3 regions of the Cytobacillus kochii genome follow, and region 3 is predicted to be linked to each of the others. Evidence: riboswitches for the same ligand, from Rfam matches in the RefSeq annotation. Region 3 holds a riboswitch; each other region holds the start of a gene.
The links. Region 3 has a riboswitch for thiamine pyrophosphate ahead of LG276_RS12135 (Ykof family thiamine-binding protein). Riboswitches for the same ligand answer to the same signal wherever they lie in the genome.
Positions count from the first base shown of each region.

Region 1: linked by a shared signal. The riboswitch ahead of thiT (energy-coupled thiamine transporter ThiT) and the one ahead of LG276_RS12135 (Ykof family thiamine-binding protein) in region 3 are both predicted to bind thiamine pyrophosphate.
Region 2: linked by a shared signal. The riboswitch ahead of tenA (thiaminase II) and the one ahead of LG276_RS12135 (Ykof family thiamine-binding protein) in region 3 are both predicted to bind thiamine pyrophosphate.

Region 1 covers NZ_CP085254.1:310,836-321,488, forward strand. Annotated here, with positions in the region: gene LG276_RS01765 (serine hydrolase) at 1-554, shown strand, start outside; gene LG276_RS01770 (DUF2975 domain-containing protein) at 1,357-1,833, shown strand; gene LG276_RS01775 (helix-turn-helix transcriptional regulator) at 1,844-2,074, shown strand; gene thiT (energy-coupled thiamine transporter ThiT) at 2,657-3,235, opposite strand; TPP riboswitch at 3,340-3,444, opposite strand; gene LG276_RS01785 (hypothetical protein) at 3,580-3,822, shown strand; gene LG276_RS01790 (peptidoglycan DD-metalloendopeptidase family protein) at 3,850-4,824, shown strand; gene LG276_RS01795 (LysR family transcriptional regulator) at 4,893-5,771, opposite strand; gene LG276_RS01800 (YeiH family protein) at 5,880-6,881, shown strand; gene LG276_RS01805 (hypothetical protein) at 6,968-7,381, shown strand; gene LG276_RS01810 (hypothetical protein) at 7,378-8,655, shown strand; gene LG276_RS01815 (DUF4275 family protein) at 8,660-9,109, shown strand; gene LG276_RS01820 (Cof-type HAD-IIB family hydrolase) at 9,106-9,879, shown strand; partial or broken gene LG276_RS01825 (class I SAM-dependent methyltransferase) at 9,891-10,629, shown strand; gene LG276_RS01830 (hypothetical protein) at 10,653-10,653, shown strand, end outside.
Region 2 covers NZ_CP085254.1:2,595,093-2,605,745, forward strand. Annotated here, with positions in the region: gene LG276_RS13355 (RimK family alpha-L-glutamate ligase) at 1-645, opposite strand, end outside; gene LG276_RS13360 (penicillin-binding protein 2) at 1,240-3,375, opposite strand; gene LG276_RS13365 (nitrate/nitrite transporter) at 3,673-4,953, opposite strand; gene tenA (thiaminase II) at 5,254-5,943, opposite strand; TPP riboswitch at 6,067-6,176, opposite strand; gene LG276_RS13375 (PAQR family membrane homeostasis protein TrhA) at 6,529-7,164, shown strand; gene LG276_RS13380 (GNAT family N-acetyltransferase) at 7,285-8,031, opposite strand; gene LG276_RS13385 (AbgT family transporter) at 8,171-9,658, opposite strand; gene LG276_RS13390 (hypothetical protein) at 10,005-10,653, opposite strand, start outside.
Region 3 covers NZ_CP085254.1:2,336,822-2,347,474, reverse strand. Annotated here, with positions in the region: gene pdxT (pyridoxal 5'-phosphate synthase glutaminase subunit PdxT) at 199-792, opposite strand; gene pdxS (pyridoxal 5'-phosphate synthase lyase subunit PdxS) at 792-1,679, opposite strand; gene LG276_RS12155 (PLP-dependent aminotransferase family protein) at 1,794-3,209, shown strand; gene LG276_RS12150 (energy-coupling factor transporter transmembrane protein EcfT) at 3,344-4,129, opposite strand; gene LG276_RS12145 (ABC transporter ATP-binding protein) at 4,126-5,691, opposite strand; gene LG276_RS12140 (ECF transporter S component) at 5,666-6,277, opposite strand; gene LG276_RS12135 (Ykof family thiamine-binding protein) at 6,274-6,882, opposite strand; TPP riboswitch at 6,968-7,071, opposite strand; gene LG276_RS12130 (TetR/AcrR family transcriptional regulator) at 7,278-7,847, opposite strand; gene LG276_RS12125 (RND family transporter) at 8,006-10,072, shown strand; gene LG276_RS12120 (YhgE/Pip domain-containing protein) at 10,059-10,653, shown strand, end outside.

The DNA of each region.
Region 1 (10,653 bases), 2.0 Mb from region 3:
TATTAGGCTTAATCATAGAAAAAATAACAGGAATATCTTTTCATGTAGCTATGAAACAATATATTTATCAGCCCCTCAGTATGATGAATTCATCTGTGTTACACTATTCTAATCCATTAGACAAAGATACCCAACATTTAGCAGACTTTTATATTAATAAAAACAACCTAACTAATCACAAAGGATACGCAGGTCTCGACTATGCAGGCGGTGGAGTAGTATCTACTGGAGAAGATATGTTGAAATTTATGAAAGCGTTAGTATCCTATCAATTATTGAAAAAGGAAACGCTTGAGAAAATGATGAATGATAAAGCAAAGTATGGGGTAGGAATTGAGTATGGATATGGAATTATGCAGTTTAAATCAGTTCCACTACTCATGCCGAAAATATTTAATGTCTGGGGACATGCAGGTGCCACAGGAGCCTATTTATTTTATCACCCTAAGATGGATACCTATTTAATTGGTACTTTTAATGACTTTTCTTATGAAAGAAAAGGTGTCAAATTTATGTTAATGAAAGTAATAAACCAATTGAGTAAAATTAAATGAAAGAAATGCGACTTCTTATATTCAGTTAAAGGGCACGTTTGTGGAGTAACACAGGCAGAAAATGATCAAACTCTTTTATAAAAAACAACCTTAAAATTGGTATAGAAGAATCCATTTTGATTAATCTTTCTTCAAAATGAATTCTTCTTTTTTACCGTAAAATAAGGATTTACGAAGTGTTTTTGCTCAAGCTCTATTTCAAACTACACATACAATATTCCGTTTTGTGTAAAAATTACACATTAAATGAGAGAGATTTGCGAGGATTTTATACATATTTTCATTCATTTTTTATAAAGAACAATTCGTGCTTTATCACTGTATGTTGGCATGTATATTTCATGGCTAACAAAAGCGCAAACGAAAAGCCAGTTCCCACAAGGGTTCTAGCTTTTTGGAATTCCCGATAAATGAGACGTTATGTTTACTAGAATGTATGGGCGCTGTATATTTCTTTGTCAAGAAGGGTTTGTATTGCAAGGTGTATTATTACATGAGGTTCGCTTTACTTCTCTTTTTTAACTTCTTCTTCTGAGGCTTTACCTTTTTTAAATGAACAAAAGTATAATAATGAAGATAATTGAATGTTCGAAAATGAGATACCTTCTAATTTGTTGAACGATTTATAAATCCAATAGTTTTAAGTTAAAGCATTTCTTTGTAATAAGGAATGCTTTTTTATATTTGTCTAAAATCCAAAGATTATAACAACAAATTAATAATGTTTAGGAACAAAAAAATATTGTGAAACGATAAATTTTATATTAAAATCAAATAGAAATAAATAAGTGAGGTGCTTTTTATGAAACGTGGTTCAACACTCTTTTTAAAAATAGCCGTTTTCTTTATTGGTACTCCAGTTTTTTCCTTAGGTATAATTGGGTTGATTTGGTTACCTAATAATCCGGCAAATCCAGATTATGCCTATATGTTATATCCCATTGTAATCGGAATGTATTTATCGGCAATTCCCTTTTACATTGCACTTTATAAAGCTTTTAAGCTTTTAAGTTATATTGACAAGAACCAAGCTTTTTCGCAAATTTCCGTAAAAGCTTTGAAGCATATAAAACTCTGTGCAACCATATTCAGTATCTTATATGTGGCAATTTTGCCATTCGTTTTTATGTTAGCTCAAGTAGACGATGCCCCAGGTGGTGCAATAATCGGAATGGTCCCTATCTTTGCTTCGATGGTAATTGCAGTATTCGCTGCAGTTCTGGAAAGGCTTTTACAAGAAGCGATAAATATAAAATCAGAAAATGATTTAACGGTCTGAGGTGAAGGAATTGGCGATTATAATTAATATCGATGTGATGTTGGCGAAAAGGAAAATGAGCGTCACAGAACTTTCGGAGAGGGTTGGAATCACGATGGCTAATCTTTCTATTTTGAAAAATGGAAAGGCAAAAGCGATTCGGTTATCCACTTTAGAATCCATTTGTAAGGCTTTGGAATGTCAGCCAGGCGACATATTGGAGTACAATAGCGACGAAGAACTCAAGAATAATAAAGTATAGAAAATAAATTTATTCCATAATCGGGGTAGCGTCAGGAAAATGCGATTTTACAACGTTAAGAAATTACAATATTAAAAAGCCCAATTTCTACAGCATTAAAATTTCTGTTATTTCGATTGAGAGGAATCATGAAGAGGCACTCTTATATCGGCATAAAGGGGAATTCAAATGAGCTAACTATAATCCAATGAGCTAATGATGTGTATCATTAGCTCATTTCGTTTGCGTTTCCTTTATATTCGATATTAATAAAATTTCTCCTATCACACTCAATCTTCTTCGTGATATAAACTATCGAGTCGGTTGCCAACTATCTGCAGATTCGGCGTTGTTATAAATCATGGTCTTCTTCGGATCATCATGGCCGGCCAGAAAATAGAAGAGATGATGGAGGTTTGCCTAGCTGCTTTTGACGCTTTCATTTTGGAAGTATTGTGAAGAGTCGATTGCATGGTTATCTTATGGATATCACGCCGATGTACATGCCACCCTGATTCCTCAGTTCCATCTCATCGTGCGAAAATCTCCCAAAAAGATATCTTAAAAAAAAGGCCCTGAGTTTCCCCCAGAGCCTTTAGTTGATTAATATGCTTTTTTCAGAAGGACCTTATTGGCTGTTGTGTAAAGCATGACAACGACTAAGGCACATACGATAAAGGTAGGTAGCATATATGTTCCGTTATATACGAGTGAGTAAAGTGCGACAGGTTGATCTGCCGGAGCATAGGCACCAAATAGGACTATGCCTGATAAATAATGGCATAAGAAGCGTAAGAAACTTCCTAAGAAAACGCCACTAATAACATACATGTTTGCTTTGGCAAATTGGCCGTCTTGATAATTTTGTACAACTTTCTTCATATAGATGCCTGCGAGTCCGACAACAGCAAAGGCTACGAAATAGTCAATGATCCATGAGGCGAAATGAAAAGGAACAGCTCCTGTTAAGATTTGTAGTCCTCCTAATAATAAGCCCGTTAAGACGCCACCTTTAATACCCCAACGAAAGGCCATTAAGAAAACCGGTACCATAGCAAGTGAGATGGACCCACCTTGTGGCCAAAATCTCCCCATCAGTAAGCCCGATAAGAAATCAAGTAATAATGCCAAAGCTGCAAATATAGCAATTTCCACCATAAAAAGTGTTTTATTTTGTTTCATGTTTTTCCTCCTTCTCCGAAAAGAGAAGCGAACGAGTAAACCTGTATTACTTTTTTGTCATGAAAAAAAGCAATACATAGGCGGTGATGGATGCCTAGTATTGCTCATATCCAAAACCACGATCCCTACGCTAGCATTATCTAACAGGTTCTTAGGGTCAGAACGAACTCGCTCACTCTCAGCCATATTAGGCTCCCCTTGTGGAAGTATTAAATTTATCCTCGGTTAGAATATACTATGACTTTCATCATAATTCAAGAATCTTTTTTTTGGTAAGAGAAAAACAGATTATTTGTGAAACTTATTCCCGAGTTAGTCGTAAAAATAAACGAGGAGTGATTTACATGAAGAAGGTTTTTGAAGTGAACCATCAGGGAGATCATATACTAGTTGAGAATTACTGGATTAATGGTGAAAAGCTATATGTAAATGGCGAATTACAGGATGAAAATTTAGGACTTGCTATAAGAGGAGATTTGGAAGGAAAGTTAGAAGATTCAAGTCGAATTAAAGTAACTATTGGTGGTTTTCTAACTATTAACTGCAAAATATTTCTTGAGAATCGTTTGATTTTCTCTTCTATATAAAGAATAGAAACCTAGGGGGTAGATGGAATGGTCGGGTCAATGGATACTGATTGGTTTATAGATCATTGGTTAAAAGAAGATTTTAAGGAAATTTATAATGCAACCTCAAAAGTGTTTCAAGGGATGGTATCAAGGGCCGATTTTGTCCAGATGGGTTCATCTTTTAATGCAGGTGTACAAAGTTATCAATTAGTCTCACAGACGAATGTCTTAAATGTCGATCAATTCGTATGGGTGGATCATACAAAAGCAAAAGCGGTCGTCGTTGGATTCGACGAAAAGCATACGATTGCAAGCCTCTACTTAAAACCATATTTTGTCTTTCCTGAAACAGATAAGATCTATACGAAGAATGAATATATTATGCCAGTAATGGATGAATGGTTTATATTTTGGGGTGGCACAAATGAATTCATTAATTATCATTACGCTTATGAACATCAAAGATATGCCTATGACCTTTTAAAGGTGAAGGATGGCTCTACATATAATGGTAGACCGGAAAAGAATGAAAGTTATTATGCTTTTGGGGCCGAAGTCATTGCTCCGCAAGATGGAACGGTCATTCAGGTAGTCGATGGCCTCGATGACAATATACCTGGGCAGATGGATGAAGAACACCCGCCAGGCAACTATATTGTGATTGAGCATGCACATAAAGAATATAGTATGATTGCTCATTTTAAAAAAGATACGATTATTGTGAAAGAAGGAGAACAAGTTCGCCAAAAACAATTACTTGGCAAATGTGGGAACTCAGGTAACTCTTCTGAAGCGCATATTCATTTTCAAATCAGTAACTCTGGCGATTGGCAGAAGGGAAAATCGATTCGCATTCGTTTTAAAAATCGCCTGGAACCCATTCAAGGAGAGGTTGTCACAAATAACCTTACTAAATATCAGGATCGATTCGAAGAGAGATTTGACAAAGTTGAAAATACCTTGACGTTTGCAGATTACATCTTTGCCGTTCCTCGTGCTATTCTCCAGTTGTTTAAATAACAATCTGGAGAAAAGTAGAACCTGTAACTTGTTTATTCCTCCCATTTAATCAAACGTTTGTTTAAATACTAAGCTTCAGGACCATATTTCAATGTATCGACTAATAATTGCGTATTGCGATTAAGGTTTGTCCCTTTGGTTAGGATATAAGAAAAGGCTCGTTTTGCATAAAGGCCTTCTATCGGTACAATCTTTAATAGACCGTATGTTAATTCCTCTTGTATGGCTGCCTCGGATAGTAAGGCGAGTCCTAGTCCACTTTTTACACTACTTTTTATTCCTTGGGTAGAGCTGATGATGAAGGTGGATTTGACTCTCATTTGATGAGATTCGATCAGGTGGTCAAATGATTGCCTTGTCCCCGAACCTTCTTCGCGGATAATCCATTCCTGATCATGCAAATCATCTATCGAATGAAAATTTCCTTCATAGGCAGGTGAACAGACAATCACTAAACGATCTTCTGCAAAGGGTGTTTGGACCACCTCTCTTGCATAGGTTTGCCCTTCCACTAAACCGATATCTACTTCTAACCGCCTCACACTATTAATCACCTGATCTGTATTACCAATCGTCACATGGAAGGATAATTGCTCATGTGTTGCTTGTAATTGTGCGATAACGCTCGGCAAAATGTATTCACCAATTGTAAAGCTAGCTCCGATTCGTATGAGCCCTGAGGCGACTTTTTTTTTCTCATATAATGTTTCTTTAAGCTGCTGATACACATCCCATATTTTTAAGCCTTGATTGTAAAAAAGTTCCCCTTCTGCTGTTAAGTGGACTTTTTTTGTTGTGCGCTGAATGAGTGAGGTCGCAAATTCTTCTTCCAGGTTTTTTATATGGACACTAACGGTTGGTTGAGATAATGCCCTTTGTTTAGCTGTTTTTGTAAAATTTTTCTCGCGTGCGAGGACAAGAAACGTCTCAAGTTCCTCCATATGCATTATAAAACCACCCCATTTATCAATAAAATGAATAAGTATTATTATATATATTTATTTCCAAAATAAAAAGGACAAAACTATACTGTAATAGAGAAAGGGGAGGCAGTAATGGATTTAAAGTCATCTTTGAGAACAGGCTCCTTTTATTTTGGAATAGGAACGACATTGATTATTGCAATTATGGCTGGGCTTCTCGCCAAACTACCTTACCTGACGATTATCGGTCAGCTCGTTTTAGCCATTTTGCTAGGTATAATTTGGTCTCATACGATTGGTTGGAACCGTTCATATAAAGTCGGTGTTGATTTTTCTAGTAAAAAATTATTAAGACTAGGCATTATCTTGTTAGGTTTGCGCCTTAATTTATCCGATTTAGCTCATGCAGGTGTAAGTACTTTTCTTTATGCGGCATTCTTATTATGTGTCACCCTCCTAGCAGTTTATAGCTTCGCTAGGATGCTTCGTGTGGATAAGACATTAAGTTTATTAACGGCATGTGGTACGGCGATTTGTGGTGCGGCTGCGATTGTGGCGATTGCATCTGTTGTCAGAGCGAAGGAAAGTGTGACTGCTGTCAGTGTCGGTGTGATTGCTGTGCTTGGTACGCTATTCACGTTACTTTATACATTTCTTTATCCGATTTTACCAATAACCGATTACCAATATGGTATGTTAACTGGAGGCACCCTGCATGAGATTGCGCACGTTGTTGCTGCTTCTTCTGTTGGTGGTGTGGAGGCAGAGAATATCGCCATTATCGTTAAACTAACAAGAGTCATTTTACTTGTACCAGTGGCTATTCTTATCGGCTATTATATGAAGAAGCGGGAAAGTCAAGAGAGCGCAACAAAGAACAAGTTACCGATTCCTTGGTTTATTTTCGGTTTTCTCGCGATGAGTGCCATCAATACGTTGGGGTGGTTGCCGACTGAACTTGTTCAATGGCTTATTAGTGGATCATATTTATTATTAGCAATGGCAATGGCGGGCTTAGGGTTAAATGTAGAACTCTCCGCTTTTAAGAAAATGGGCCTGCAGATTTTTTATGCGGCATTACTTGGTACGATACTGCTTGTTTTATTAGGATTTATCATTATTTTTATTATGTAAAGGGTCACATGAAGTGTGGCTCTTTTTTTTGTTCCATTGTATGATAATAAGCATATATTTCCATTTATGTGTATGAAGGAGTAAGTATGAAAATCATATACCTCGCTATCGTTTTAAGCGTATTCGTTCTCATCGGTTGTGAAAAGGGAGAGCCGATGGTGTTATTGGACGAGCCAATTAAAGCTATTCATTTTTCACCATCAAAAGGCGTGGGTGAAATAAATGAAACCATCCTTTTTTCTATCAAAGAAGATGCAGACATAAAAACAGTGGAAAAAGTCATTTTAACAGCTGTAAAAGAGCCAACAGTATTAAATGAAAGACTGCCAGATTATGATGTAATGGTTGAGTATAAAAAGGGTTTACCTACTCATGCCATTCATTTATGGGTAGGAGAACAAGATGATCCTAGTATTCTCATGTATATGGTTAATGATGGGGAGACGTATTTGACCACAGGCGACATGACAAATGTGTTAAGGGAGATGGTTAAGAAATGATTATAAACGAACAAGAACAAAAAATAATAGAATGGACCAGATTAAAGTTCGGCTTAGCTCATTATGATTTATGTCGTAGTAGTTACAGTCGCCGCGTAACACTGTTCAATGAAACAGTTTACCAATTTTGTATGGAGTGGTTTCCTAAAGAGGCAGATATTGTTGAGGAAAATTTAAATCCTGAGGGAACGGCAGTAATTACGATCGATTTGCAAACAAATAAGGTAGAATCCGCGATTTTTGTGGAAGGGGCAACATATGCAGAGCATGGTGTTGTCTTTCAACAGCGGGATGTAGAAAGCATTATCAAATGGATAGAAGCGGAAACGAATTTGATATATGGTAGGCATTTTCAACTGGAATCCCATAAAGGGGACAAGTACGTTTTTAAAGAATGCTATAAAGGGATAGATATATCTCCACCTGGTTATATTGAACTGAAACTAAATAGTGAAGGAAAACTCGTTTTTTATAGTGTTTATGGGCAATTCCCAAAAGAAGAAGTAGTGAAAGAAGAGGAATATACACTGACCGTTGAGCAAGTAAAGAAAACAGCCCAAGCGCAAATCAAACTGATACATCATCCTTCCTTTGAAGAAGAAAAAATCCACGCTATATATGCTGTAGAGGAAATATATATAGCCAATGATCTTTCGAAAACATTTCCTTTTGAAGGGTTTACCGATAGATGTGGGCGTATTGAATTGGAAGAGCTATTGGTTTGGTCGGAGCCGCTACAAAATAACTTCACTCTGAGTGAGTTGATGTTGATAGAAGATATCTCAGCAAAACAGGCATTCACGAATGAACCTAGTGCTGATACTGAACCGATTAATGAAAGTGAAGTAACTGCTTATATTGACGTCGTTCAAACGTTTTTAAGACAAGTATACCCAGAGTATTCAGGGGAATGGTTATTAACTTCTTTCAATCGCGATATTGGTTATATTCACGCAAATTTAATAGGAAGTAAGAAAAACTCGTTTGTTTTCCAGCGGAAACTGAAAGTCTTTATCGATCCCCGTTCACTCGAGGTGATTAATTATATAGACAACCAGTTATTGATTGATCAATTTAAATCGTATGATGGCCCGGAAGAGGTTGTCCTATCAAAAGAAGAAGCCTATGAAAAAATCAAGGAATTCATTGTGTTAAAACCTTGTTATGTGTATGACTTTGATACACGAAAATATATTTTAAGTGCAATGATTGATAGTTTGTATGGGGTTGATGCCAATACCGGTGAGGTTTTCTTGTTGGCGGATAGGAAGTGATGGAGTGGAGGATTTAGTAACAAGATTGCGAGATCGGGGAGTAAAAGTAACCGAGATACCGAAATGGGGTCCTTATTTACAATATCGCTGTGGGCAGTCATTTGCTAGTCACTTGAATGAGCGTGAAAAAGAAGAGATCTATTTATATGAAAGAGGAAAAATTTGTGGATATTTATGGCATGTTTTTAGTTATGAGACAGTCACTTGTCTTAAAGGAGAACAGGCTAGAGGTAAGTTAGAACAAATGAAAAATATGTCTTGTTATATTTTTTACGAGATGGAGGATAGTGCGTATATCATTGATCGGGTAACATCACTCAAGGCGCTTGATTTCGAGAGAGAAAGTGATATCTATGTGGTAGATGTTGATTTTACTTGGACATATATAAGAACGCATGAAAACCCGTGGTATGGACCCTATTTTTATCATCATAAAGAGGTTGAGAGAAGATGACTTATAAACTGGTCTTCTTTGATGTGGATGGTACGATAACGAGTGAAAAAGATGGGAGTATACCACCAACAACCAAGGTAGTGATTAGAAAACTGATGGAGAAAGGTATACACGTTGTTGCGGCTACTGGTAGGCCATTATCCATGTGTGAAGAGTTGCGGGAAATAGGGATAGAGACATTTATAACTGCTAACGGAGGATATGCCAAGCATCAACAGACGGTCATACATAAGATTCCATTTAATAAAGAGAGATTAATAGACGTGATGAACTTTGCAGAAAAAATGAAACATGGTTTATCTTTTTATACTGAATCCCTTTATATGAATGGTGTCAAAGAAGAAGCTATTCTTACAGCACTTAATGAGACTTTATCTCTTGCTGATTATCCGAGTATAGTGCCTGCTATTCTTGAGGAAGAGGTCTATCTATTATGTTTATTTGCGAATGATAGAGTAGTAGATATTTATCGGCAAACGTTTCCTTATTTAATCTTTAAGAGGTGGCACCCTTATATCTTAAATGTAGTTGAAAAAGAGGTATCTAAGTATGTAGCAATAAAAGAAGTATTAGCCTATTTCAATGTGTACCCTCATGAAGCAATTGCTTTTGGCGATGGTGACAATGACATTGATATGGTGAAACTTGTTGGGCTAGGAATTGCGATGGGTAATGGTAGCCAAGGCGTAAAGACTGCTGCCGATTATGTGACCTCCAGGGCAAGTGAAGGAGGGATAAGTGAGGCGTTAAAGAAGTTCAATATTAAATAAGGAGGTTCGTTATGAAGGAGAATATATATGATCAAGCATCCTTTTTTGAAAAATATAGTCAAATGACACGATCGGTAAAAGGCTTAGAAGGAGCTGGAGAATGGCAAACATTAAAAGGTATGCTGCCAACCTTTCAGGATAAAACCGTCTTAGATTTAGGTTGTGGTTTCGGTTGGCATTGCCGATTCGCGGCAGAGCATGGAGCTAAATCAGTTGTGGGAGTAGACATTTCTGAAAAAATGATTTCGAAAGCAAAAACAAATGTCACAAGACTATGAAAATGTTACATATATTCGATCCACGATAGAGGATATGCAAATAGAAGAGAGGCATTATGATTTGATAGTAAGTTCACTTGCCCTACACTATGTACCTAACTTTGAAGAAGTGGCTAATAATGTTCATAAGGGATTGGTAAAAGGAGGACAATTTATTTTTTCTGTAGAACATCCTATTTTTACAGCACAAGGTAGTCAAGATTGGTTCTATGATGCACAGCAAGAGGTTTCTCATTTTCCTGTTGACCATTATTTCTTTGAAGGAGAAAGACAAACAACCTTTTTGGGAGAAAAAGTAACGAAATACCATAAAACTTTGACTACTTATCTTGATGGCTTACTAAAGCAAGGTTTTCAAATCACAAGAGTAGTGGAACCAAAGCCACCAGAACATATGATGCATACAGAGGAAATGAAGAATGAAATGAGAAGACCCATGATGATCATCATTTCGGCGACTAAATACGAGTAGTAAATATCAATGATGGTTGGTTGT
Region 2 (10,653 bases), 260 kb from region 3:
GACATCAAACCCTGCATGATTAATACCTAATTGACCGGCGATATCTAAAACAAGGTCGATTGCTTCTTGTGGAATAAAATCGGCACATAGTTCTCCACCTTGTGCAATATTATGAAGAAACTCTCCTTCTAGTCCCACTCTCCAGTAGGCGCCCAGTACTTCATTCCCAACCACACATATACGTAAATCTTTGCCATCATTCGGTAAATATTCTTGGATATATAAAGCGTCCACTTTCTCACAATACGTTAGAAAGTCTTCTCTCGATTGGATAAGGAAAACACCTTTTCCCATAGAGTTTCGTGATTCTTTTGCTACAAAAGGAAAGGGAAAAGTATCTAACACATACTCAATATTGCTCCTTGTATTAGCAAGGATTTCAGTATAGGGAGCATGCTCAGGACTCACCGACCAAAGGGCCCTTGTCATTTCAATTTTACTAAAACCTAACTGCATTGTTTCTATGCTAGGAAAAATCTTTTTCTTCAACCCATACACAAGTGACGGTACTTGCCACGTTTCAGGAAATAACACGATGTCTGCTTGCTTTATTGCATCTATTTCCTTAAACATATGTTCTGGCTTTATATAGTGCACATTGGGCATACCAATCGTGCGAAATGCATTAAAAGAAACAATTTTCATTGATTCATTCACCTTCATTATTCAATTATGTTTTCCGTATTACAGATGTTAAAAAATGTATTTAAAAGAATAGAAAACTATTAATATCATAGCATTTTTGTAAAAAAATACAATCAGTTTTTTCAAGAAATATTCTTATTAATATTTCTAAATATTTATTGTAATTATACGGAAGTAGAAAAAAGAAAAATCAGGAAAAGAGAACCGGTTTTTTGGAAAATTAAAAGAGTTGAATGCATTTACACTCATTTTCTTTATTTTTTTCATTTCGAATGCCAAATTTTAAAAACCAACTGTGTCAAAAGATTCTCCTGTTTAAATTTCTAGTGTAGGACATTTACCTTAAATTGAATAGAATGACTTGTTTTGTTAGTCCTTCTAAGGGAACCACCCTCTCTTTTTAAAGCACACACCCATTATCTTACAATCGTTTTACTACGGATTCCAACTACCTTTGCTAAGGAAGCGTAATCACCTTCCCTAGCAAGAGAGAATAACAATTTTTTGCTTAATAGCGCCATCATCATTCACCATAAAAAACACCCCGAGTGTTAGACTTTCGGGGTGTACATCAAAAGCTCTATTCTTTTTTATTTAAAGTTCTTCATTTTCTTCGTCTTTTTGTTTAGTCTTCATTTTAAAATAAGCATCAAATACCTCATCAGCAATATGAAGGTTAATCTTGGATTTATCTGAAGACAACCATGGAATGACGACTGAAATGGCAATTTCAGGGTTATCATACGGCGCGTAACCGACAAAGGTTAAATTCCAAGTATCCGGATTTGATTGCACCTTAAGCGGCCCCCCGTAGTAAGCTTGGGCTGTTCCTGTTTTACCTGCAATCTTGTACTTTTTATTTGTAATCCCACTATTTGCTGTTCCCTGCGGATGGTTGACTACTTGGATAAACCCATCCTGTACATGTTCAATCCATGCATCCTTCATCGTAATTTTATTCAAAACATTTGGCTCAATGGATTGATAAACCGCACCAAGTTGATTATTCTCGAGATTCGGTTCACGAATTTCCTTCACAATCTGTGGTTGCATACGGTAACCACCATTTGCTATCGTTGATACATATTGTGCCAATTGTAGCGGACTATAAGTATCGAATTGTCCAATGGCAAAATCAAGCGTATTCCCTCCATTAGGAGGAATGGGTGATTGTCCTGTTACTTCACCTGGTAAGTCGATACCCGTTTTCACCCCAAGACCGAACTGGTGAAAATTATATCGTAACTTTCTAATACCTTCATCTTTATCAATACGAAGTTTACCTCGCGGAATGTATTCTTGTTGCCCACCAATTCTCATCGCTATTAAAAACATATAAACATTTGACGATTTCCTAAGGGCCGTTAGATCATTAATGGCACCAAATCCTGCCGTATTCCAAGATCGTTTAGGTTGTGTTCCGTCAAAATACAAAGGTCTATCCACCAAAACACTCCAAGGTGAGATTACCCCTTCTTGGTAACCTGCTAACACTGTTGCGCCTTTTATAGTGGAACCCATTGAATATTGACTTGTCATATTACCTAAGGCGTAATCCATGACTTCTGTTTCACCTGTTTTTTCATCTTTGACAAATTGTTTGCCAGCCATTGCGAGAACCTCACCTGTTTGTGGGTTCATCGCTGAAACGAAGCCACGATCTAAAAAGTAATTACTTCCCCTCAGACTTCGAACATGCTTTTCAATAATTTTTTCTACCTCTTGTTGGAATTCGATGTCAGTTGTTAAGACAAGGTCTTTTCCTGCTTGTCCTTCTCTTACCACATCTTGCTTTGTTACTTCACCTGTTTTATCTGTGTAATTTTTCATGATTTTCTTTTGCCCTTGTAAAACAGACTCGTATTGCAATTCTAAATAACTCTTGCCGACACGATCATTACGACTATAACCTTTAGATTGATAATATTCGAGCATTTCACTAGGTAAGCCCTCTTTTGAACTTGAAACATTTCCAAGTACAGAACTTAATGTCACTTCGCCGTCTTCGTCTTTCAAAGCATTATAACGTTCCCAGTCTACCGTTGTATCAATGCCAGGTAATAGATGAAGATTCTCACTAACAAGAGCAAATTCATCTTCATTGACATTTTTGTTCTTTATAAAATGAGGTGTCAACATTCGACTACTTGCCATTTCTCGAAATATCGCTAAAACTTCTAGTTCATCCTTCTTAAAAGCATTCAGTTCTTCTTCTGTTATTCGTTCCCGCGTTCGTTTATATATTTCGTCATCTACTTCTTTTGATGACATATCACTTGCTAGCAATTTATCTTTTTCTTTATCCGATACTTTTTCTGCTGCTTCATTCGGATACTTTATTATCCAAAAGTCTTGTTTATCTCTTTCAGTAATCGCCTTCAAGTCTTCTTCCGTGTCTTTTTTAATCATCTTCGCTAAAAGCTCTGATGTCTGAATCATTTCTTCTTGTGTTGTAGATTGGGAGCGAGTATAACTTATGGCTAATTGGGGTTTATTCCCTACAACCAGTCTACCTTTACTATCATAGATCTGCCCCCTAGGTGCCGTGCTTGCTACTGGCACCTCCACTTCCCGTTCAATCTCTTTTTTATAATTCTCTCCGTAAACAATTTGAACAATACCTAAGCGGAAGATTAGAATCGAAAAGAGTATAAATACTGCAAAAAACATTAAATTAATCCGAAAAACCATTTTTTTATTTCGTTTTTTTCTTCTCTGTTCTCCCGCCATCGTCAACACAACCAATCATCAAAGTATGAATGTTCTTAATTATTACTATATGTAACTATTATATTTCACAAATATGTTATCTATTAAAATTAGATTAATAATATAAACTATCTTACAACAAATATCCAATTTTTTCAATTGTTATGAAGAAATATTTGATAAAAAAAGATCAATTTTACACTTTCAGTAACATTTCTCTAAAGACGATAGATGGTGAACAAATCAGGTATCCACTCGACTGCCTTTTAAGTGATGATTGTTCTTCATTTTTTATTAGCTAAATAAAAAAATCGATTGTTAACCAACCGATTTTTTCATTTGACTCATTTGAAGTTTTTGACGATACACTGTTGGCTCATATAACATGAATACTCCAATTAACCCAATAATCGCAAAGCTTAAAGGAATATAAAGTCCATATTGATAAGCGGTTGTAACGTCAAAATTAGCAAAATGGTCCAATACTTTTCCAAAAATTGCTGGCAGCAACACTGCGCTAAGAAAGCCTCCCGTATTAGCGAAACCGGAAATAAGCCCCACTTCCTTTATATGAAAGGACTGTCTAACAACTGTAAAGGTTAGAGCACTTGCACCATTTGCATAACCTATGATTACGAATAAAAGAATGAATAATAAATATGGTGGCTCTCCACCCATCAATACTAAAGTGATCCAAGCAGAAACCGACAGCATCTGCACAATGACATACGGTGCTTTGACTCTGTCAAAAAAAGTAGATAGATAGGTTGTTAATGGTGCTCCGATAATGGCACCAAATAAGCCGTACATAATTACTTCACTTGCACTTGATCGTGATAAACCGTAAATGTCCATACCATAGGGAACTGCCCAAGAGCCAATAAAGCCGATATATGTGCCCACCACACCAAAGTGACAAAGGAATGTCGCCCAAGCTTGGCGATTGACAAGTAATCTTCTTATGATGACTAATAACGGTTCATTTGTTTCTTTTTGATTTTTTTCTTCTTCCATTTGAAATTTCTTCTTAGGATATTTTATTAAAACAACATAAAGCCCCATACCAAGGGTGAATATTACAATGCCAACAATTAAAAATGGAAGTCGCCACCCTAATAGAGAAATGGTCGAACTAAAAGGAACTGTTGCTAATAAGAATCCTAAACTTCCGGTCATTCCGGCAAATCCCACTAGCATCGAAAACTCCTGCTGCTTGAACCAAATGCTCAATACAAGAACTAAATTGACCCATATAGTAGCATCGCCAATTCCACATAATAACCTAGCAAAGATGAGCATATAACTATTATCTACCGAACTATACAGGATGGTACCTAGCCCGTTTAGCAGTGTTCCAGCGACTAGAAATACATTGGGACCAAATCTATCAGAGAATAATCCGATGGGAATTTGCAATCCAGCATAAGCAAAAAATTGAATACTCGTTATCAGCCCAATCGTTGCTGCAGTTAAATGAAATTCTTCCATTAATTGATCAGTAATTAAACCAGGTGCTGTTCTTTGACTAACCATAAATAAATAGGCTAAAAGTAAAACACCAAATACAACCCATCTGTACTTACTTTGTTGTTTATTCATTTTTAAAACGCCTTCCTCAATTTAACATTCGTCTCTCATTATACGCTTATTGTCATTATATATATATAGGAAGTTTATATGTCTATGAGGGTGGAGAAGTAGAAGTCATTTCTATTGACTAGATGAGTAGTTTTTGAAGTCCGAACTTCTTTTTAGGAAAATCCGATACGGCAAATTGTCTTTATTCCATAAACAACCCTGATACTACAACGATTATAAAGGGTATGATGTTAACAGAATTGAGTTAGTATGAACTAACCTTATTCTGTTAACACTATTCCCGCTTTCATTTATGAAGTTTTATGCATATGTTTTATCACTTAGCCACTTTTCTTGGGTATAAGCCATTTCCCAAAAAGCTAATTCATATTGACAGCTAATGGTAAATGCCATTTTCATTTTTTCTTTTTCTGTTTCAGATGCAATTTCAGCAAGCCGATCAAGATGATGAATTTGTTCCAGTACAAGTTTAACAAACCATTCTCCACCGTATGTATCAATCCAGGTACGATAGATTTCTTCTTTTGGTTTTGCCCCTTTAAAGCTCTGCCCAATATCATAATAAATCCAATAACACGGAAGCAAACTAGCGATGACCTCGCCAACTGTGCCTGTCTCTGCTACACGATATAAATGGGATGTATATGCATAGGCAGTAGGAGCGGGTCTAAACTGGTTTAACTCTTCTTCAGAAACTTTTAATACCTCCATAAATTTGTTATGTAACCCTAGTTCAGCTTCATAGGTACCTTGCGCATGCGAGGCCATTCTTGAGGTCATATATAAATTCTCTGCTTTAGAAGCAGCGATTGCTTGCACACGAGCAAAATGTGATAAATAGTAAGAATCTTGTAACACATAAAAGCGGAAACACTCAATTGGTAAATCTCCCTTAGCAATTCCTTTAACGAAAGGGTGTTCAAAATTCGCTTCCCATATATCATGGACTTCTTTCCTTAACGATTGTGTAAACGTTTCTTTTGTTGTCATCATTTCTACCTCTTCTCTTTTTTTTATCGAGCATAAAAAATCCAGAAAAGCGAAAAACCACTTCCTATAAGAAAGTGGTTACTGTATACATTATTCATTTAGTTATAGTTATAATGTTAACTAAATTTATATACGCCACTTCCCTACGCTGGTATCAACCAGATCAGGTTCTAAGAGTCTTAAAGTTATTACACTTTAATCTCAGCCTTTTAAAGGCACCCCTAGTGGATTTATTCAATTATGCTTTCAAAGTTATGTTATCATCTTATCAATAAATGTCAACCTAAATGGAAACTGCAAGTTTAGTAAATAAGCAATGTCGAGCTTCTCTTTCAGTAACCATTATGAAATAAGTTGGATGAATGCTTCAACTGACGTAATACCGCGGCATAAATTGGCATTGACTCAAGGATGGATAACACCAAATATTCTCCAAGCATTTAAACTCTCTGCCGTTAGACCAGACCCTTCCCCCTTTTCGTTCGGTGAAGTTTTTCTTTATAATGAAAGCTTTCGACTTTTTATCAGCTTAAAATATGTTTATACTAGAATTATGATTTTGGATAAAGAATGGGTGAATACTACTTGGAAACACATATTTTTTCAAAGGGAGAAGAAATCGCCAACGCGATCGTACACGGAATTGGTGCGCTATTAAGTATTGCGGCTCTGGTCATTTTAACTGTTTTCTCATCCTTATATGGAACAGCTTGGCATATTGTCAGCTTTGTTCTTTTTGGTACAACGATGGTTATTTTATATTTCTCATCAACTTTGCTACATAGTTTACCTGCTGGAAAAGCAAAGGATGTATTTGAGATTCTCGATCATTCTTCCATTTACTTTTTTATTGCTGGAACGTTCACACCGTTTCTATTTATAACAGTTAAAGGACCCTTAGGATGGACTTTATTTGGTCTTGTTTGGGGGCTAGCGATTGCTGGTACGGTTTTCAAATGTTTTTTTGTTAAAAAGTTTTTAGTCTTCTCGACATTACTATATGTTTTGATGGGCTGGCTAATTATATTTGCCTGGGAGCCCTTGGTTACACACTTACCCACACAAGGAATGATTTTCCTCATTATCGGTGGCGTACTATACACTGCTGGTTCAATATTTTATGTATGGAGAGGATTTAAGTACCATCACGCATTGTGGCATGTTTTTGTTCTCGCTGGTTCGATTATGCATTTTTTTGCTGTTCTCTCGCTTCTACCATGATCAAAATTTACATCTTTATAAATGATCTGCAGATGGCTACTCTCACCGCCTGCAGATTTATTAATATCCGTTTGTTGAGTTTTTATCACAATACGTGTTTTAAGCTAAAAAAACTACTACTTATAATAACTTCATTACTTCATAGCGAAAACTCACTTTTTTATACCCTTGTTTGCGATACATATCCTTTGGCGTGTCATTGCTGTCGGCTACAAGTATAACCCTATGATTGCTAAATCGCTTCATTACTTCATCTTGCAAACTTGCAGCAATCCCCTTTAATCGGTGAGCTGGTAACACACCTACATTATCAATTTCAGCTGTACACTTATTAAAAAATACTTGTAATGAACCTGCTGGCATACCATGATCATATGCGAGTAACTGTAACGTATCTTTTGCATTATAATGATAGGAATGCATGCTTCTATTAAGATTCACATATTCCTCACCATAATCTTGATCAAAGTTTCTCTGCAATAGTAGATATTCTCGTAAATTATCATTTGTCACTTCCTCAACCACGATTTCGTTCTTTCTATCTTTATAGATAAATTGAAGAGGTTTAATTTCATATAACTCCTGACACCCGATCGTATAAAATTGTTGATAAAGGTATAATAAAACATCCTCTTTAATCATTTCGTCTGCTGGTAAATAAAACTTCAAATGTTCTTGTTTATGCTCTTTCTGATAGTCTTCTAAATACCTCTGTGCCAGTTGAAAATCTTGCAAACTAGGATTTATTTTAAATTGAATAAAGTTTGCATCATATTTAAAATAGAACTGTTTTGTGCCATAGTGATCAAAGTTGGCTTTCTCTGCTATTAGATTACCATCATGGTGTATATCTCTGAAACTAACCAATGCCTATCTCTCCCCTACTTCTAGCTCTTAAGTTTAACGATTAATATTCCTCACTCTCAAAAAAATACCTCTATCTATTTTATCATTTTTCGCAATAAAGAAGCCCGAACATAAATGTTCGGGCAACAATACCTCGTTATTACAAATACATTTCGATACCGGGTCCAATCGGAATACCGAATAATCCAAAAATGAATAGCATGACTACCCAAATAACTAAGAAAACCATTGAATATGGAATCATTAAGGAAATAAGCGTGCCTAAACCTGCTTTTTTATCGTATTCTCTCATAAAAGCAAGAACTACAAGGATATACGGATTTAGTGGTGTAATAATATTTGTAGTTGAATCGGCAATTCTATACGCTGCTTGAATAAAAGCAGGGTTATAATCAAGTAACATAAACAATGGAATAAAAATTGGGGCTAATAATGCCCATTGAGCAGACCCACTAAAGATTAATAAATTCAGAATAGAGACGAAAATAATAAATCCAATAATAACAGGAATACCAGTTAAATTGATGGAAGATAAGAATTCCGCACCATTGACTGCAATCCAAGTACCTAAATTGGACCAGTTAAAATAAGCAATAAATTGTGACGCAGCAAATATAAGGACGATATAGCCTGCCATATCTTTCATCGAATCTGCCATATACTTTGGAATATCAGCACTTTTTGTGATTTTCTTTACTGTTACTCCGTATGCTGTTCCCATCGTTATAAAGAATAATAAAACAATTGGGATAATTCCACTTAAAAATGGGGAAGGAATCATACGACCTTCTTCGTTTCTAAGAGGGGAGTCTGGCCAGAAGATAATTGTAAGTAAAATAGCAATATATGCTAGACCCGCTATAACGGCATTTCTTAACCCTTTTGACTCGATAGCTGAAACCGGTTCAAAATTCTTTTTCAAATCCCCATCATATTTTCCTAATCTTGGTTCAATTACCTTTTCAGTTAAGAATCCACCGACTAAAGTTAAGAGAACAGTAGAAATCGACATAAAATACCAATTATCAACAGGTGATACAACAAATGAAGGATCGATTGCTTTAGCAGCCTCAGTAGTAATTCCCGCCAATAATGCATCTGTTCCAGCGATTAAGACATTAGCTGAAAAACCTGCACCTACTCCAGCAAAGCCGGCTGCTAAACCAGCTAATGGATGCCTACCAACAGTGTAGAAAACCATCGCAGCTAAAGGTGGTACAAGTACAAACGCCGCATCTGAAGCAATATTCCCCATAATACCAATAAAGAAAACAGCATAAGTGACTAATGACTTTGGTGTACTTAAGATCGACTTTTTAATGGCTGTTTCTAGTAAACCAACCTTATCAGCTAAGCCTACACCAAGCATCATAGCTAACACAAGACCTAGTGGGGCGAAGCCAGTAAAGTTAGACAGCATCTCAGTTAATATAAACTGCAATCCTTCACCAGAAATTAAACTTTTTATTGCCAACTCTTCCCCGGTTCCTGGGTGCTCAACAGTAACATCAAATTGATTAACTATGAACGTTAATATCATTACAAACGCTGCGAGATAAACGAAAATAAAAAATGGATCTGGTAGCTTGTTCCCTATCGTTTCAATGCCTGACAAAAACTTGGACATCAAGCCCTTCTTTTCTGGTTCGTTGTTTACATTTGCTTGCAAATCATTTCACTCTCCTTATGTCAGAATTTATCGGAATTTATCCTTAACATTTCCGTTATTATATCATCACATCTATATTGTGAATAGTCTTTTTTTAATCTTTTTTGTCTTTTTTAGTAATTTTCTAATAAATATCATTTTTATTTACAAATAAAAGAATATATAGGAATTTTATGGTTGATAATTATTCTCAATGTTCGGCTTTTGTTAGATGTTATTTAAAATAAACGATAATAAAAACCTAAACAACTGTAAATAAGTGATATCTCCAGGGTTTAGGTTCAAATCATACGGTTTTAATTTCTTATAGTTTGGCTAACTGTTTAAAGTTTAATTGATAAATTTTTCGTGGTCTCCCTCTATGACCTGTCTCTTCTCCAATAATTTCAGCTAAACCTATCTTTTCCATCTCCATCAAGATTCTTCTTGCGTTGCGATCAGTGCTTTTTAGCCAATGAGATAAATCTTGAGAAGTAATCTTATTTTTTTGGTAGTGTAATGATAAAGACTCAATTTTTGCAACAACCTTACTACTTATACCTGCATCTTTAAATATTTTTTCCCAATCATTTCCGTAAATCCTTGAATGAAAACTTATTTCTTCTTTTTCATTATTAATAATCGTTAATTCTTTTTCTTCATTAACAGAGATAACGATAGGACCCTTAAATTCACGAGCATGAGAGAAAGCCATGCTCACATTTTCCTCAGCCTCTAATACCGTTAATCCAAAGCCTACACCTATGCGAACACGTAACCGACTATGAACAAAAATCTCTTCACTGATCGTCAACATCGATTGGTCTCGCATAAATAGCTCAAGTTCTCCTCGCGTAGTAAAAATATAGTGAACGCCATCATCCATCTGGACTATCGAACCATTCATTTGTTCACCAACGTCAAGCAAGACTTTTTTTAGTTCTAGTTCTTGATGCTTTAACCGGAAGGATCGC
Region 3 (10,653 bases):
GAGCGTATTTTTACCGAAGTAAGCAAGTGTGTTTCGTCATCTTGCCATATATAACTTCTCGCGATAAGAAATAGATTTGCAGGTTAGGAAAAGGAGAGTAAATAAATACATAGAGAACCCGGAAAAATTCCTATTAGGAAACAGCTCTTTTCCGGGCATTTCTTTTTAACTTATCTGTAGCAAGGCTCTTTTTGTGATTTAATGAATGGTAGACATTTGATGTGCCTGTTTTACCATCTTGATAAATAATTTCATCCAACGATTTTCCTCTGTTAATTCAGGGTGGAAGGAGGTAACAAGTAGATGACCTTGTTTGGCAGCTACAATTTGGTTATCATATGTAGCTAACACTTCCACATGCTCTGTTACTTCTGTAATAATTGGGGCTCTAATAAATACTGCTGGAACATTGCCTGTGAATCCCTTTACTTGTAACATTGTTTCAAAACTATCCTTTTGTCGACCGAAGGCATTTCGCTTTACACTTATATCCATTAACCGTAAATGCGCTTCACTACCATCAACTAACTCATTAGCTAGTAATACTAAACCCGCACAAGTACCAAAAATCGGTTTCTTTTCTGCTGAAAACTGTTGAATTGGTGCTTTGAATTCATAATAATCAATTAGTTTTCTTATTGCCGTACTTTCTCCACCAGGAATAATTAAAGCATCAAGTGACGGTAGTTCACTTGCTTTTTTTACGGCTACAGCGACTTGCCCGGCTGACTCGATTTGTTTTATGTGCTCAGAAACGGCTCCTTGCAAGGCGAGTACGCCAATTTTTAACATTACCAACCACGCTCCTGCATTCTTTCTTCTAAGGATAATTTAGAAATATCTAATCCTTTCATTGCAGCACCGAGTTCTTGCGAAAGCTTTCCGATTAAATCGTAGTCCTTATAGTGCGTTGTTGCTTGCACAATGCTATGAGCAAACTTTTCTGGATTTTCAGATTTGAAAATACCCGAACCTACAAAGACACCATCAGAACCAAGTTCCATCATGAGAGCAGCGTCTGCTGGCGTGGCAATCCCACCTGCAGCAAAGTTTACTATTGGTAATTTACCACTTTTCTTAATTTCACGAAGGATTTCATATGGTGCACCTAAGAGTTTAGCTTCTGTCATGAGTTCATCATCATTCATCAAAGTGATTTTCCGAATTTGTGCTTGAACTTTTCTCATATGCCTTACTGCTTCAACAATATTACCTGTACCCGGTTCACCTTTCGTTCTTAACATGGATGCACCTTCACCAATTCTTCTTGCTGCTTCACCTAAATCACGACATCCACACACAAATGGAACCGTAAACTCACTTTTTAAAATATGGTACTCTTCATCCGCAGGGGTTAATACTTCACTCTCATCTATGTAATCAACACCCATTGCTTCTAACACTCGTGCTTCAACAATATGTCCAATTCTAGCCTTGGCCATGACAGGAATAGACACTGCCTGCATCACTTCTTCAACAATTCTTGGATCCGCCATGCGAGCGACTCCTCCAGCTGCACGAATATCTGAAGGCACGCGCTCTAATGCCATAACAGCAACTGCGCCTGCTGCTTCAGCGACCTTTGCTTGCTCAGCATTGACGACATCCATAATGACACCGCCTTTTTGCATTTGTGCCATCCCGCGTTTTACTGTTTCTGTACCTACTAATTGACTCATTTTCATTCCTCCATTGCATTTTTCAGATTTGTTTATTAGTATAAAAAGGAACTGATATGATTGTAAGTATCAGTTTTTGATAATTTTATAGTATCAGTTAGAGGGGGCAGTTAGATGGATTACTTAGCTTGTGAGTTGTTAAGAGACAGTGATGTGCCTTTATATGAGCAATTATATGACTATATTAAGGGCGAAATAACAGTGGGAAGATTACGAGAAGGAGATAAGCTTCCATCTAAACGAAAATTAGCCACCTTGTTAAAAATAAGTCAAAATACCATTCAAACAGCGTATGAACAGCTTGAAGCGGAAGGTTATATTGAAGTACAAGCGCGCAGAGGCTACTTTATATTACCATTAACAGACTTAGAATATATCGAAAGTAAAATGAAGAATGAAAGTTCAACAGTGGGTGTTTATCCTAAGGAACAAACAGCCATTTATGATTTTCACCCGAGCCAAATTGATACAGTTCACTTTCCATTTGATAAATGGCGAAAGTATGTGAAACAACATATTGAACCTGTTCATCAGTCCTCATTACTGCTTGGTGAAAACCAAGGGGAACTTGATTTAAGGAAAGAAATTGCGCAGTACTTATATCATTCCCGTGGTGTAACTTGCAAGCCAGAACAAATAGTAATTGGCGCAGGTGTAGAAGTTCTTTTACAACAGCTGATTTTTCTGTTTGATAAAAATACGGTCTATGGGGTGGAAGACCCAGGCTACCATTTAATGATGAAGATACTACATAATTACGGATATGAAGTGTATCCACTGTTAGTGGATAGACAAGGAGTCGACATCCACGCCATAAAAAAATCGCCTATAGATATCCTGTATACGACGCCTTCACACCATTTCCCTTATGGAACCGTTTTACCGATTCAACGAAGACAACAATTGTTGAATTGGGCAGCAGAGAAGAATGATCGCTACATTATTGAAGATGATTATGACAGCGAGTTTCGCTATAACGGAAAAACGATACCGTCTCTGCAAAGTATGGACAGAGGGGAAAAGGTTATTTATTTAGGCTCTTTTTCTAAATCTTTTATTCCATCATTGCGCATTAGTTATATGGTTTTGCCGAAACCCCTTGTTAAATCTTATAAAGAAAAATTATCTTTTTATCATTGCACGGTTTCGAGAATAGACCAAAATGCCTTAAGTGGATTTATGAAAGACGGAGAGTTTGAAAAGCATTTAAACCGGATGAAAAAAGTTTATAGAAGAAAGGTAGAAATAGTTCTAAACGTACTCAAGTCCTTTCCGCAATTAGAAGTTATGGGAGAAAGCTCTGGATTACATGTCGTATTGATTGTCAAGAACGGAATGAATGAAAGCGAACTCGTAGCACGCGCAAAAAGAGAGCGCTTGAAAATTTATCCATTATCTAATTACTCCATAATTAGAAGAGAGGATAAAGAACCGCAAATCATATTAGGCTTTGCAGGTATTCGTGAAGAACAATTGGAACACAGCTTGAAGGCATTGTTCAAAGCATGGGGAATGGATGATATTGATTAGATATATCTTGCTTGACTTAAGAAGAAATAATTACAAACAAGTACAATAAGTTAATCAACAACGAACAAATTCTTAATCATATAACTGAACTTGTTCGTTGTTAATATTACTTAGAAAGATTGAAGGAAGTAAAGTTAGGGCATTATCCGATGGCCAAATATGTTAAGGGTGCCCAATCGATAAGAGACGTAATAGGCGATTATTAAAATGATAAGCATGATGATAATAAATAGGTAATCAGTGGCCTTGATTTTCATTACAGTATAATAGGTTCGATCTTTTGACCCTGTAAAACCTTTTGATTCCATTGCAATTGCGACTCTTTCAGCCTTCCGAATGGCACCAGCTAATAGGGGAATAAAATATTGTCTCATATGTTCCACGCGATTTCTCCATCCTTTCGCACGACCAAGGCCCCGAATACGATGAGCTTTCTTTAACAAGTCTAATTCGTGTTTGAAGGTTGGAACAAAGCGATACCCAGCCAAAATACCATAAGTTAACTTAGGTGAAAGGCGAACTTGCTGCATTAAACTTAACATAAATTTTGTGGGATCAGTTGTAAAAGCAAAGAGTAAAGATAACCCTATAAAACACAATGACCTTAGTGCTAAACTCATACTAACTATAATGCTACCCATCCTGATATCAAAAGAAAAGAACGAAAAAACAATAGGACCAGTTGCGTACTTATCATCCGTATATAGCATTGTCATCCAAGCTAATCCGAGCGCAAAAAAGGACATAGGTATAAAGTAAAACAACCATTTCTTTATGTTCAGTTTACTGAAGAAAAAGGTAAGTATCAGGATATAAATAAACATAATCGCTGGTGTAATAATATCAAAGGAAAAGCTCAACAGAATGGCAGGTAAGATAACCGTAATAGCTTTCATGGTTGGATTTAATGAGTGTATCATATTGTCATCTCTTCATTGATCAACCGTAAGCGGTAAGGTATCCTTAATCTGGCTTTTTCTAGAAGCTCAGTTTTTCGCCAAAGTGCTTTAGGTGTACCATCATAAACGATCTTTCCTTGTTGCATAACCAAGACATTATTACAGTATGAATCAACTAAATCCATGTCATGTGTAACGAAAACGATGGTTACCCCTTTATCATTTAGGTGCGTGACTATACGCATAAATTGAGAGGTCGTATAGGCATCTTGTCCAAATGTTGGTTCATCGAATAGAAGTAAATCAGGTTTGGAATGTAACATCGTTGCTACACTCAGCTTTCTTTTTTGGCCACCACTTAATGAAAATGGGTTTTTCCACTTATCAGATAAGAGATCAAAGTCGGTTAATAAATGATGAGCCATTCTTTCTGTTTCTACTCTAGAATAGCCACGTAGCTTGATACCAAAACACACTTCATCGTATACAGTTTGGTTAATAAATTGATGCTCAGGATTTTGAAATACATAGCCCATATTCTTATACAATTCGTTTTCATGCCAATTACTTAATGGAGTGTTTAAAAAATCGATCGAGCCTGAGACGGGCTTAATTAATTTGGCTATTAACTGTAATAACGTAGATTTACCAGCACCATTTTCGCCAACTATTGCGCAAAAGTCCCCTTTTTTGATTGAAAAGGAAAGCTCATTTAGGATTTGCTTATTTTTATAGTTAAATTGTATATCTTTAAGATTAACGATTACTTCTGTACTTTCTTTCTCACTTGATGGTCGAATAGGCATTTTTCTATTTTCATACCTTTTAGGTACTCTTATACGATTCTTCGTCAACTTATGTAAATGATTTTGAAAACCTTCCTTCGGCGTACTATCTAAAAGTAATTCTCCTTTGTTATTAAGCGCAACCAACCGATGAGCGTATGGTTCCCAGTCATCGATTTCGTGTTCAATTACAAGCAAACCAAATCTTTGTTGTTTTTGAATCTTAATAATTGTCTCGATAAACTCGAGGCTAGATATCGGATCTAAATTTGCTGTAGGTTCATCTAAAATTAAATATTGAGGGTCCATTAAAAGGATAGAAGCTAGCGCAACCTTTTGTTTTTGTCCTCCTGAAAGATGGTGAATGTTATGTTTCATATATTGTGATAATCCTACAATATCTAGCACATGTTCTATTCTTTGTTTCATTTGGCATCTGGGAATAGACAAGTTTTCTAACACAAATGCTAATTCATCTTCTACACGAACCATGCAAAACTGACTTTCTGGATCTTGAAAGACAATGCCTATTTCTTGGTTTATTACTCCTTTAGGGTAGGAGGAGATATTTCTCCCTTTATATAAAAGGTCCCCTGAAGTAAAACCATCAATCGCCTCAGGATATAGACCATTTAAACATAGTGTAAGTGTACTTTTGCCAGAACCACTTGCTCCAAGTAATAAAGTCACTTCCTCTGCATATAACTTACAGCTTACATTATTTACAGAAGGTTCATCGTGTTTATCAAAGGAAAATGAGAAAGAGTCTAGTTCAAAAATTGGTTGATGATTTTTCATGCCTTGCTATTACCTCCTTCCCAATCGGGTACCCATTTAACACACCAGTTTTCGCTAGTTGATCCGCTAACATTTTTCCTAAATAACCAGCAATGATGGCTCCACTTAAGAGACGTATAACAAACATTGTCATAATAAGCCAGGATTCATAGGCATGAAAACCTGATACAAAGAAATGGTAAGGAAAACTAATAAATGCTGCGCTAACACCTGAGAAAACGAGAATTCGAGGTTGGTAATTTTTCCATTTTGTCAGTGCAAAAGCGATTTCCGCCCCTAACCCTTGCACCATCCCTGAAAGAATTAAAGTGGGTCCAGATGTTGAGCCGACAAGTACTTCGGTAATAGCAGCAATGGTTTCTGCTGTAAAAGCAACGCCTGGCTTTCTGATAATGTAAGCAGCTATTATTGATACAATAAACCATATGCCATAAATCAATTCATAACCAATGGGTCCAAATCCAAACGGGGTAAGGATGGCAACAAGAACTTTACCGACCCCAAAAAAACCTAAATAAATAAAGCCAAATACTACACCCAGGACTGACATGAGAACAATATCTTTTAGACGCCATGATTTTATCATGAGACTTTCACTTCTTTAGCTTTTCCAGTAGGGCTGTTAGCTGATAATGTGAATGTCATTGTCACATGAGATACATCTTGCTTGGTCTGATCGAAAACGTTCTGTAACAAGTTAAAAATATCATTCACCTTGCCATCAAGCCTTGTGGCATAATGGCTATGGCTTACGTTTACTTCAGTCTCCTTGGACCAATCAATTTGCTCATAAATTTTTTCCATATAATCTTCCCTCCCTAAGGGATAGAGGGCAAATTTACAACCTGCAAGCTGGTCTATTTCTTTTGTATCATCCTTGTTCAAGGCAATGTCAGTTTCGTCCATGTATACATCTGCTGCTGAATCTCCTGGACAACCAATCGAAAAGGTACCACTCATAGCGATGTGTTCTCCCGTTTTAGCTGCGTGTAAAAAGATTGCCCTCACTACATCAAAAACATGAATTTGCTTACCACGGATACAAGTAGATACATCATCAGTTTCAGCCCACACCTTTGACATGTTCACTTCTTTAAGGGCAAATAAGATGATGTCCACATACCTCTCACTCATTGCAGAAAGCGTAAACTGACAACCCACGATACTACTTGTTCCACATAATTGATTCATATAAAAATCTCCTTTTAACATTTTTTGAACAAAAAAACTGCACCCCGATGGAATGCAGTTTGGTTATGCAGAAAAAAAGAGAATACACTGACCAACTGCACTTCCCCACGCTAGTATTATCTAGATCGGGTTATAAGGGTCAGGCACTTGCCTTCTCAGCCATTAAATATAGCTCCCCTAGCGCATTCGATATATTTATTTGTTCGTCTATCCTATCATAAGCAAAAAATCATTATCTGTAAACCAATACTTGTCAATTGATAATGTAGTAGCGATAAATACAATATATTAATTGATACGTAAAATGATGCAAATGAGTAGGGAAGACAACTTAAATTCCAATACAGTAGAGATGAATAAAATATTGATGTGAAGAATGTTGATATATTCGCATCCTATTTAGAATGAAGAATAACCCGATTACTTATTTCAGTAATAATGGTTGTCATTTCTTCCGGAGATTCTTTCATCCCGTTCATTAACCATTTTTCAATTACATAAATACATCCACTAATTACAAAGTAAATCATATATTTTGATTTATCTAGATTTATGACCTGCTGTTCTTCCTTTAAACTATTAATAATGATTGATTGTGCAGTATCAATTACTCTCGTTTGAAAAGCTTTGTTACCATGGTCACTAAATAAAACAAGAAAATCAGCACTACGTTTATAAACATAATCTAATAAATACTTTGTCATTGCAAAAGTTTCATTTGTCTCATTATGGTTGTACTGTTTTAAAGTGACTTGTAATTCTAACAAAATCTCATCTTCAATATGCTGGAGTAAATCAAATTGATCACGATAATGACTATAAAAAGTAGAACGATTGATATCTGCTTTTTGACATAATTCTTTAATGGTAATGGAGGAGATTACTTTTTCTCTTAATAATTCCATTAAACTTTCCTTTAACACCATACGAGTATATTGTTTCCGACGATCCAATTTTTTGTTCATCATACAAACCCTCACTTTTTTAAAGAAATCCAACAAAGTACGCTTAAATGTTGGATGTTAAACATTTTTTACACAACTGTTTGTTGTTTATCTAACACAGTGGTATGTATAATGTTACTGTAAAAGAATTTCAACATCAAGAAGTGGGGAAACCAATAATGATTGAGTTTATTATTCGTTATAAAAAATCTGTAACAATCATTTTCTTTTTGTTATCAGTGCTTTCTGCTATTGGCTTTCTGTTTGTGAATGTTAATTATAATATGAAAGATTATATCCCAGCAGAAGCTGAATCTACCGTTGCTTTAGAAGTGATGGAAGAGGAATTTACTAGTGGTATTCCAAATACAAGCGTAATGGTTGAGAATGTTACAATCCAAGAAGCGCTCGTTATCAAAGAGAAATTAAATAAGGTTCAAGGTGTAACTGATGTGATGTGGTTAGATGATGCGATGGACATAAGAACACCAATAGAAACCGGAGACCAAGGCACAATAGAAAATTACTACAAAAATAATCACGCTCTTTATTCTGTCACCATTGAGAGTGGCAAAGAGGTCGAAGCAACAGAAGATATATATCAAATAATTGGTGAGAAGGGATCACTTATTGGCGAAGCTGCAAATACAGCTACGCAGCAGAAAATGACAGGGCAAGAAACGTTACTCGCTGCAGGGATACTTATTCCCATTATTATCATTATACTAGTTCTCTCGACAAACTCTTGGGTTGAACCGCTCTTTTTCTTAACGGCTATCGGTGTATCGGTAATTATTAATTTAGGGAGTAATGTTTTTATAGGAGAAGTGTCCTTTGTGACACAATCAGTCGCACCAATTTTGCAGTTAGCTGTTTCCTTGGATTACGCTATCTTTTTATTACATAGTTTTCAAGATTATCGTAAACAAGGGCATGAGCCAAATGAAGCTATGAAACTAGCTATGAAAGAATCGTTTAGTGTCATTGCCTCGAGCGCATCTACAACTCTATTTGGATTTATTGCATTATTGTTTATGGATTTTGAGATTGGATCAGACCTAGGTTTAAACCTTGTTAAAGGAATAATTTTAAGTTTTATAAGTGTGATGGTATTCCTTCCAGCACTTACATTATTATTCCATCATTGGATTGAAAAAACACAGCACAAATCATTAATACCAAATTTTAAAGGTATTGGAAAAAAAACATTAAAGTTAAGGTTTCCGGTCTTGATTTTCGTCTTACTTCTCGTTATACCAAGCTTTTTAGCACAAAAAGAAACCTCATTTACTTATGGAATGGGGGATCAACCTGACAGTACTAGGTTAGGGCAAGACATCCAAAAAGTAGAAGAAATATTTGGCGAATCAACCGCTGTAGTATTATTGGTACCTAATAATGAAATAGGTAAAGAAAAAGAAATGATTGCATCTATTGAAGAGGTTGACCATGTCTCAAATGTAATTGGCTACACGAATATGGTTGGTTCGACTATTCCGCAAGAATATTTAGAGGAGGAAGCAAAGGAACAATTCTTATCCAATAATTACAGTCGAATCATCATTAATACTGATGCAGGAACAGAAGGAGATATTCCTTTTCAATTAGTAGAAGAGATAAGGGAAATAGGTACTAAGTATTTTGGTAATCAAGCGTTAACTTTAGGCGAAAGTGTTGCACTTTATGATATGAAATCAACGGTTACAGAAGATAATTCTTTAGTAAATACTTTAACCGTTATCGCGGTTGGATTCGTGTTACTTGTCACATTCAAATCATTATCATTACCGATTATCTTATTATTAACAATACAATCTTCTGTTTGGATTAATCTCGCCATACCCTATTTTACCGATACGTCATTAGTATTTATTGGTTATCTCATCGTTAGCACTGTACAGCTTGCAGCAACGGTCGATTATGCCATTTTATTAACAGAGACTTATAAGCATAAGCGTGGAAAACTTTCTCCAAAACAAGCGATGAGAAAAACAATTGATGAGAAATTATTTTCCATTATCGTGTCTGCCTCCATTTTATCTAGTGTCGGATTTATATTATGGCTAACTTCTTCAAATCCAATCGTCGGTTCTATTGGATTATTATTAGGTAGAGGAGCATTGCTCGCGTTTTTACTCGTTATCCTTTTTCTACCTGCATTATTATTACTATGTGATAAATTGATTCAAAAAACATCTCTACAAATGGACTTTAGTAACAAGGAGGAAAAACATGAAGATCATTAAATGGATGCTTATCACTGCTTCCCTATTTTTCTTTCCTGTGATGAATATACATGCTGAATCACAAACAGTTAAAGGCGGAATGAGTAAAGGGAAAGTAGCAAACAAAAATGAAGTGATTTATGCTAACTTGCTAGCAGACGGTAACCTAACCGAATTATATGTTGTCAATTCGTTTGAACTGATAGAACCTGGTGTGATAGAAGATTTTGGGAATTACCAAAAGGTTAAAAATCTAACTGACACATCAAAAATTAGCAAAGAAAATGATCAGATCACATTACAAGCAAAAGAAGAAAATTACTATTATCAAGGAAACTTACCAAATAACTTTGAGTTACCTTGGCGTTTTACAATTAATTATTACCTTAATAATAAAAAGGTTGAACCAGAAAATTTAGCTGGTAAATCGGGCGATATAAAAATGGAAATTGCTGTAGAAGCGAATGAAGGTAAGCGTTCTTCATTCTCTGAAAATTATATGCTGCAAATTAGCGTACCGCTGAACACTGAAAAATTCAAGGAGATAAAAGCCGAGAATGCCACTGTTGCACAATCCGGCAAAGATAAGCAGCTCACTTTTA